Regions from separate parts of the Klebsiella sp. I138 genome, predicted to be linked through region 1. Evidence: predicted binding sites of a transcription regulator. Region 1 holds the regulator's gene; the other holds the start of a gene.
The links. Region 1 encodes CRP, which controls carbon source genes, mostly activating them, when cyclic AMP is high. Its sites were predicted from a motif close to ATGTGANNNNNNTCACAT; they were not measured.
Positions count from the first base shown of each region.

Region 2: a site for CRP is predicted at 2,242-2,259, ahead of rhaS (HTH-type transcriptional activator RhaS). Genes of this name have one in related genera too.

Region 1 is NZ_CP180447.1:4,598,613-4,602,203, reverse strand. It holds gene ACMYSK_RS21410 (phosphoribulokinase) at 1-436, shown strand, start outside; gene ACMYSK_RS21405 (OsmC family protein) at 501-905, opposite strand; gene crp (cAMP-activated global transcriptional regulator CRP) at 1,211-1,843, shown strand; gene ACMYSK_RS21395 (YccS/YhfK family putative transporter) at 1,896-3,591, shown strand, end outside.
Region 2 is NZ_CP180447.1:4,032,214-4,035,804, forward strand. It holds gene rhaT (L-rhamnose/proton symporter RhaT) at 1-339, shown strand, start outside; gene rhaR (HTH-type transcriptional activator RhaR) at 344-1,192, opposite strand; gene rhaS (HTH-type transcriptional activator RhaS) at 1,265-2,101, opposite strand; gene rhaB (rhamnulokinase) at 2,414-3,591, shown strand, end outside.

The DNA.
Region 1 (3,591 bases):
GCAGAATGTCGACCTGCTGGTCGGGGTCGTGCCCATCGTCAACCTGGAGTGGATTCAGAAGCTGACCCGCGATACCAGCGAACGGGGGCATTCACGTGAAGCGGTGATGGACTCCGTGGTCCGTTCGATGGAGGACTATATCAACTTCATTACGCCACAGTTTTCACGCACGCATATCAACTTCCAGCGCGTTCCCACCGTCGATACCTCCAACCCGTTTGCGGCGAAAGGCATTCCGTCTCTGGATGAAAGTTTTGTGGTGATTCACTTCCGCAACCTGCGGGATATCGATTTCCCCTGGCTGCTCGCGATGCTACAGGGCTCGTTTATCTCACATATCAATACGCTGGTAGTGCCGGGCGGGAAAATGGGGCTGGCGATGGAACTCATTATGACGCCGCTGGTAGAGCGCCTGATGGAAGGCAAAGCGATTTAAATGGCCGGGCGGCGCGACAAAACGGTGTAAGCCCGGTAAGCATCGCGCCACCGGGCATCTGGTATTACGCTTCCACCACTTCAAATGTATGAGTGATGTTCACCGCTTTTTGCAGCATCAGCGCTACCGAGCAGTATTTCTCCGCCGACAGTTCTACCGCACGCGAGACCGCCGCATCTTTCAGCTCTTTGCCAGTCACGATAAAATGCATATTGATATGGGTAAACAGGCGCGGCGCCTCTTCCCGGCGTTCCGACGTCAACTTCACTTCGCAGTTGGTCACGTTGTGGCGACCTTTTTGCAAAATAGACACGACATCGATCGCACTGCATCCACCCGCCGCCATCAGCACCATTTCCATCGGGCTTGGCGCTTTATCCCCGGAGTTGCCATCCATCAAAATCTGATGACCCGATGCGGACTCTCCAATGAAGGTTAACCCCTCAACCCATTTCACACGAGCTTGCATAAAATTTAACTCCAAGGTTGCAATTTTCCTGACAGATTACGCGCACATAACAATTCTCGCAACGGAAGGCGACCTGCATCATGCTGAAGCGAGACACCAGGAGACATGCGGCAAAAGCTATGCTAAAACAGTCAGGATGCTACAGTATTACATTGATGTACTGCATGTATGCAGAGGAGTTCACATTACAGGCTGAAGAAAAATCACCAGCCGTTTCCCAGGCATAGGGAAACAATACGATTGCATGCCCGGATGCCGTGTTGTGTCGGCACCCGGAGATAGCTTATAACAGAGGATAACCGCGCATGGTGCTTGGCAAACCGCAAACAGACCCTACCCTCGAATGGTTCTTGTCTCATTGCCACATTCATAAGTACCCATCTAAAAGCACGCTGATCCACCAGGGTGAAAAAGCAGAAACGTTGTACTACATCGTCAAAGGCTCTGTGGCTGTGCTCATCAAGGATGAAGAAGGGAAAGAGATGATCCTCTCCTACCTCAACCAGGGCGATTTCATCGGTGAATTAGGCTTGTTTGAAGAAGGCCAGGAGCGTAGCGCCTGGGTACGTGCGAAAACCGCATGTGAAGTGGCCGAAATCTCCTACAAAAAATTCCGTCAGCTTATCCAGGTCAACCCGGACATCCTGATGCGTCTGTCGTCGCAGATGGCTCGTCGTCTGCAGGTAACCTCAGAAAAAGTGGGTAACCTTGCCTTCCTCGACGTCACCGGGCGTATCGCTCAGACGTTGCTGAATCTGGCAAAACAGCCAGACGCGATGACCCATCCTGATGGTATGCAGATTAAAATTACCCGTCAGGAAATTGGTCAGATCGTGGGTTGCTCCCGCGAAACCGTTGGCCGTATCCTGAAGATGCTGGAAGATCAGAACCTGATCTCTGCACACGGTAAAACTATCGTCGTCTACGGTACGCGTTAAGTCGATAAAACGGCGTATTGCACCCGCAATACGCCGTTTTTGTTTCCCCATTATGTGGCGCAGGCTGATTTACCACCCGGAAGTCAACTATGCACTGCGGCAAACGCTGGTGTTGTGTTTGCCTGTCGCAATCGGTCTCTTCCTCGGTCATCTACAGCAAGGCCTGCTGTTCTCGTTAGTGCCTGCCTGTTGTAACGTCGCTGGCCTCGATACACCTCACAAACGCTTTTTTAAGCGATTGATCGTTGGCGGTTCGTTATTTGCCGGCAGCAGCCTGGTCGTCCAGCTTCTGCTCCAGCAGGATATCCCGCTGCCTCTGATTCTCAGTGGCCTGGCGCTGCTGCTTGGCGTCACGGCGGAAATCAGCTCCCTGCACGCCAGGCTGCTGCCCGCATCGTTAATTGCCGCGATCTTTACCCTGAGCCTTGCCGGGAACATGCCCGTCTGGGAGCCACTGCTGATCTACGCTCTCGGGACCTTGTGGTATGGCCTGTTTAACTGGTTTTGGTTTTGGCTCTGGCGCGAACAGCCGCTGCGTGAATCGCTGAGCCTGCTCTATCGGGAGCTGGCTAACTACTGCGAAGCGAAATACAGCCTGCTGACGCAGCATATCGATCCGGCCACTTCGCTGCCGCCGCTGCTCACGCGCCAGCAAAAGGTGGTGGACCTGATAACCCAATGCTACCAGCAGATGCATATGCTGGCGGCGAACCAGCGCAACGACCACAAACGTCTGTTGCGGGCCTTTCAGGTGGCGCTGGATTTACAGGAACATATTTCCGTCAGCCTGCATCAACCCGAAGAAGTGCAAAAGCTGGTAGAGCGCAGCCACGCGGAGGCGGTGATCCGCTGGAACGCGCAAACCGTAGCTGCCCGCCTGCGGGTGCTGGCCGATGACATTCTGTACCACCGCTATCCGCAACGCTTTCATATGGATAAGCAAATCGGTGCGCTGGAGAAAATTGCCTGGCAGCATCCTGACAACCCGGTCGGACAATTCTGCGCCTGGCACTTTAGTCGAATAGCCCGGGTTTTGCGTACCCAGCGCCCGCTCTATGCCCGCAACCTGATGGCAGATAAAGAACGTCGCCTGCCGCTGCTGCCTGCGCTGAAGAACTATCTCTCATTGAAATCACCGGCATTACGCAACGCCGCCCGCATCTGCGTGATGCTATCGGCAGCCAGTCTGATGGGTAGCGCCCTGAATCTGCCCAAGCCCTACTGGATCCTGATGACGGTGCTGTTCGTGACCCAAAACGGCTACGGCGCGACGCGAGTACGTATCGTCCACCGGGCGGCAGGAACCCTTGCCGGTCTGGCCATCGCCGGACTGGCGCTGCACTTTCATGTCCCGGAGGGCTATACGCTCACCGCGATGCTGCTCGTCACGCTGATGAGCTACCTGATTATTCGCAAGCATTACGGCTGGGCGATGGTCGGCTTTACCGTAACGGCGGTGTATACCCTGCAGCTTCTGACGCTAAACGGCGAGCAGTATATTGTCGCCAGGCTCATCGATACGCTTATCGGCTGCCTTATCGCGTTTGGCGGCATGGTCTGGCTATGGCCGCAATGGCAAAGCGGGCTGCTGCGTAAAAACGCCCACGATGCGCTGGAAGCGGACCAGGAGGCCATCAGACTCATTCTCAGCGACGATCATCAGGCCCCGGCGCTGGCCTACCGCCGCATGCGTGTTAATCAGGCGCATAACTCACTGTATAACTCGCTGAATCAGGCCATGCAGGAGC
Region 2 (3,591 bases), 570 kb from region 1:
TTTATTCGTCTGGCAAAAGTCAAAAACCTGTCGATCAAAGCCGACTTCTCGCTGGCAAAACCGCTGATCATCACCAACGTACTGCTGTCGGCGCTGGGCGGTCTGATGTGGTATCTCCAGTTTTTCTTCTATGCCTGGGGTCACGCCAGCATTCCCGCGCAGTATGACTACATGAGCTGGATGCTGCATATGAGCTTCTATGTGCTGTGTGGCGGGCTGGTCGGGCTGGTGCTGAAAGAGTGGAACAACGCCGGTCGTCGTCCGGTCAGCGTGTTAAGTCTGGGCTGCGTGGTGATAATCATTGCCGCCAATATCGTTGGCCTGGGAATGGCCAACTAGCGCCCTATGCGGCAACGCGACTGCGTTGCCGCCACTGCCCCGGGGTCATGCCAATTTCGCGGTTAAAAACGACGGAGAAATAGTTGCTGTCTTCAAACCCACACTGCATCGCAATATCACCAATCAACCGCTCGGTATGCTGCAATAAATATTGCGCATGGCAGATACGTAGCTGACGCAGGTAGTGGTTAATTGTCATCCCGGTCTGCTGGCGAAACTGCTGGCGCAGCGCGCGTTCGCTGCATCCTTCCCGTTCACAAAACAGATCGAGGACAAATGGCCGGTTCAGGCTGCCGGCCAGTTCGGTCAGCAGCTTATCGAGGAGCGTTTCGCTTTGGGTCGCCGCCCGATTGTCGGTGGCGTAGCGGTGGCGATGAAGAATCAGCACCAGCTGGGCAAACAGCAACTCGGCCATATTATTCGCCTGCATATCGCTGCGGGCGCTCTCTTGCTCCAGCTGAGTTATGACCTGGCGAACCGGAGCCATGCCAGAACTGCCAATTCGCCAGTGCGGCATCCACGATGTACCAAACAGGCCGGGAATATGGGCCGCCCAGTCAAAATTCAGCCGTAGCCGATCCGGGCAATAGATAACGTTTTGCAGGACTAAATCATTCACGGAGGCGTAGGAGTGTTTGTCTTCGGCGCGAATATAAAACAGATCGCCGCGGGTAATGCGCCACGGGCGATCGTTAAGGACATGCAGGCCATTTCCTCGCCACACCAGCACCAGTTCACAGAACTCGTGGGTGTGTTCGGCGAAGACATTTTGCGGGTACCGGTCGGCAACCGCTACCGCCTGAGAAGGAGAGGCAAAAAACTCATCTTTGCGCAGAATCAGCTGACCGGCCACCACAAGAACTCCACCGCTAATAACATTTTATTATTGGCGTTTTTACCCGCTAAAACGTTGACTGCTCTCGCGTTACTGAAGAATGGCGTCCCTGCCCTGACGAATATCGCGCGGTGACCAGGAAAACTCTCGGCGAAAAAGCGTTGAAAAGTGGTTACTGTCGCCAAAACCACAGCGAAATGCGATATCTGTGACGCTCTCATCACTGTGGCGTAGCAGGTGCCGTGCCTTCATCAGGCGCACCCGGTTGAGATAGCGCTGCGGCGTCAGGCCGGTTTGCTGTTTCAACTGACGATGTAACGTCCGCAGCGACAGGGAAAATTTAGCCGCTACTTCCTCCCAGCAGACATCCTCAGCAAAGTGATCTTCCAGCCAGGCCATCAGATGGTTAAGCCGGGCTTCATTATCAGCCGCCCCTTCCGCGAGACTGCTTTTACGCAGCAGGACAAGCAGCTGCATAAAGAGAATCTCCCGTTCGGCGAGGGTATGCATATCCGATTCAGGGCCAACATTTTCCATCTGCCCGACGATCAGCCGCACCTGCTGCAATACCGCCTGGTTCACCCGCCAGTGGGAAAGATAGTTTCCCTCTTGCTCCTGCGGCAGCAGTTGATTGACACCATTCAGAAAACGAAAAGCGTCCGGCGCACGATAGAGCACATTGGTCAGGCATAAATTGTCTGTATGTTCATAGAGATGTCGGTCGTGATCGCGAATAAAACATACTGAACCGCCGCTGATGGTATAGGGCTGACCATTGAAAACATGAATCCCTGTTCCATGCTCAACGATAACGATTTCATGGAAATCGTGGTGATGTTCCGGGAACGCCGACTGAGGGAGGCGTGGCTCAATGGCAACAGCAGACGTCCCGGACTTAAAGAAATCCACACTGTGCAATATGGTCATAACGGCGCCCTCGAAATGAGAAATGTTATCAGTCAGTGCAGCAAATAGTAATTAAGGGTCCGCAATCCGGCCTTCAATTTTTAACCGCAAACATCGTAAATCCTGCCGCTTTTTCAAGAAACAGCCGGAAAGATCGGGAACTGCGGACAACATCACATCCCCGCCCCAGGCCCCCATGAACAGGAACTGTGAGCTTCCTCACGGTCATCTTTGCTTTCTTGCCAGCCGCCTGTTTTCCCTGTCAGTGGCAAGAAGGTGTCAGATTCACGACTTTTTTAGACTGCTGACAATGATTTTCACAAGGATCTCCCCATGAGTTTTCGTCATTGTGTAGCCGTTGATTTAGGCGCCTCCAGCGGGCGGGTGATGCTTGCCAGCTATGAATGCGGGCCGCGCACGCTAACGCTGCGCGAAATTCACCGCTTTACTAATAGCCTGCAAAAGGTGGATGGCTACGACTGCTGGGATGTCGACCGTCTGGAAGGTGAAATTCGCCGCGGACTGGTAAAGGTCTGTGAGCAGGGCATTCTCATCGACAGTATCGGGATTGATACCTGGGGCGTGGATTACGTCCTGCTGAATGAGCACGGACAGCGCGTGGGCCTGCCGGTCTCCTATCGCGACGCCCGGACCCACGGTCTGATGCTTCATGCCGAAGAGCAGATAGGTCGCGCCGAAATCTACCGCCGCAGCGGCATCCAGTTTATGCCCTTCAATACCCTTTATCAGCTACGTGCGCTGGTTGAGCAGCAGCCGGAGCTGGTCAGCCAGGTTTCGCATGCGCTGCTGATCCCGGACTATTTCAGCTTCCGCCTCACCGGCAAACTGAACTGGGAATACACCAACGCTACTACCACCCAACTGGTCAATATTAATAGCGATAGCTGGGATGAAGATCTGCTGAACTGGAGCGGCGCGCCGCGCGCCTGGTTTGGCACTCCCAGCCATCCCGGTAACGTGATCGGCCACTGGATATGCCCGCAGGGCAACGCCATTCCGGTGGTGGCCGTCGCCAGCCACGATACCGCCAGCGCAGTGATAGCCGTCCCGCAGCAGGATCCTGACGCCGCCTGGCTCTCTTCCGGTACCTGGTCGCTGATGGGTTTTGAAAGCAAAACCCCGTACACCGGCAGCGATGCCCTGCAGGCCAATATCACCAATGAAGGTGGTGCCGAAGGGCGCTATCGGGTGCTGAAAAATATCATGGGACTTTGGCTGCTACAGCGTGTGCTGAAAGAACAAAACGTCGGCGACCTCTCAGCGCTTATCGCCCGTACCGAGCGGCTTCCGGCCTGTCGCTTTGTGATTGACTGCAACGACGATCGCTTTATCAATCCGCCCAATATGAGCGCCGAAATTCAGGCCGCCTGCCGTGAATCCGGGCAGCCGGTTCCCAACGACGACGCCGAACTGGCTCGCTGTATTTTTGACAGCCTGGCTCTGCTGTACGCCCGTGTACTCCGCGAACTGGCCCAGCTCCGGGGCCGGCC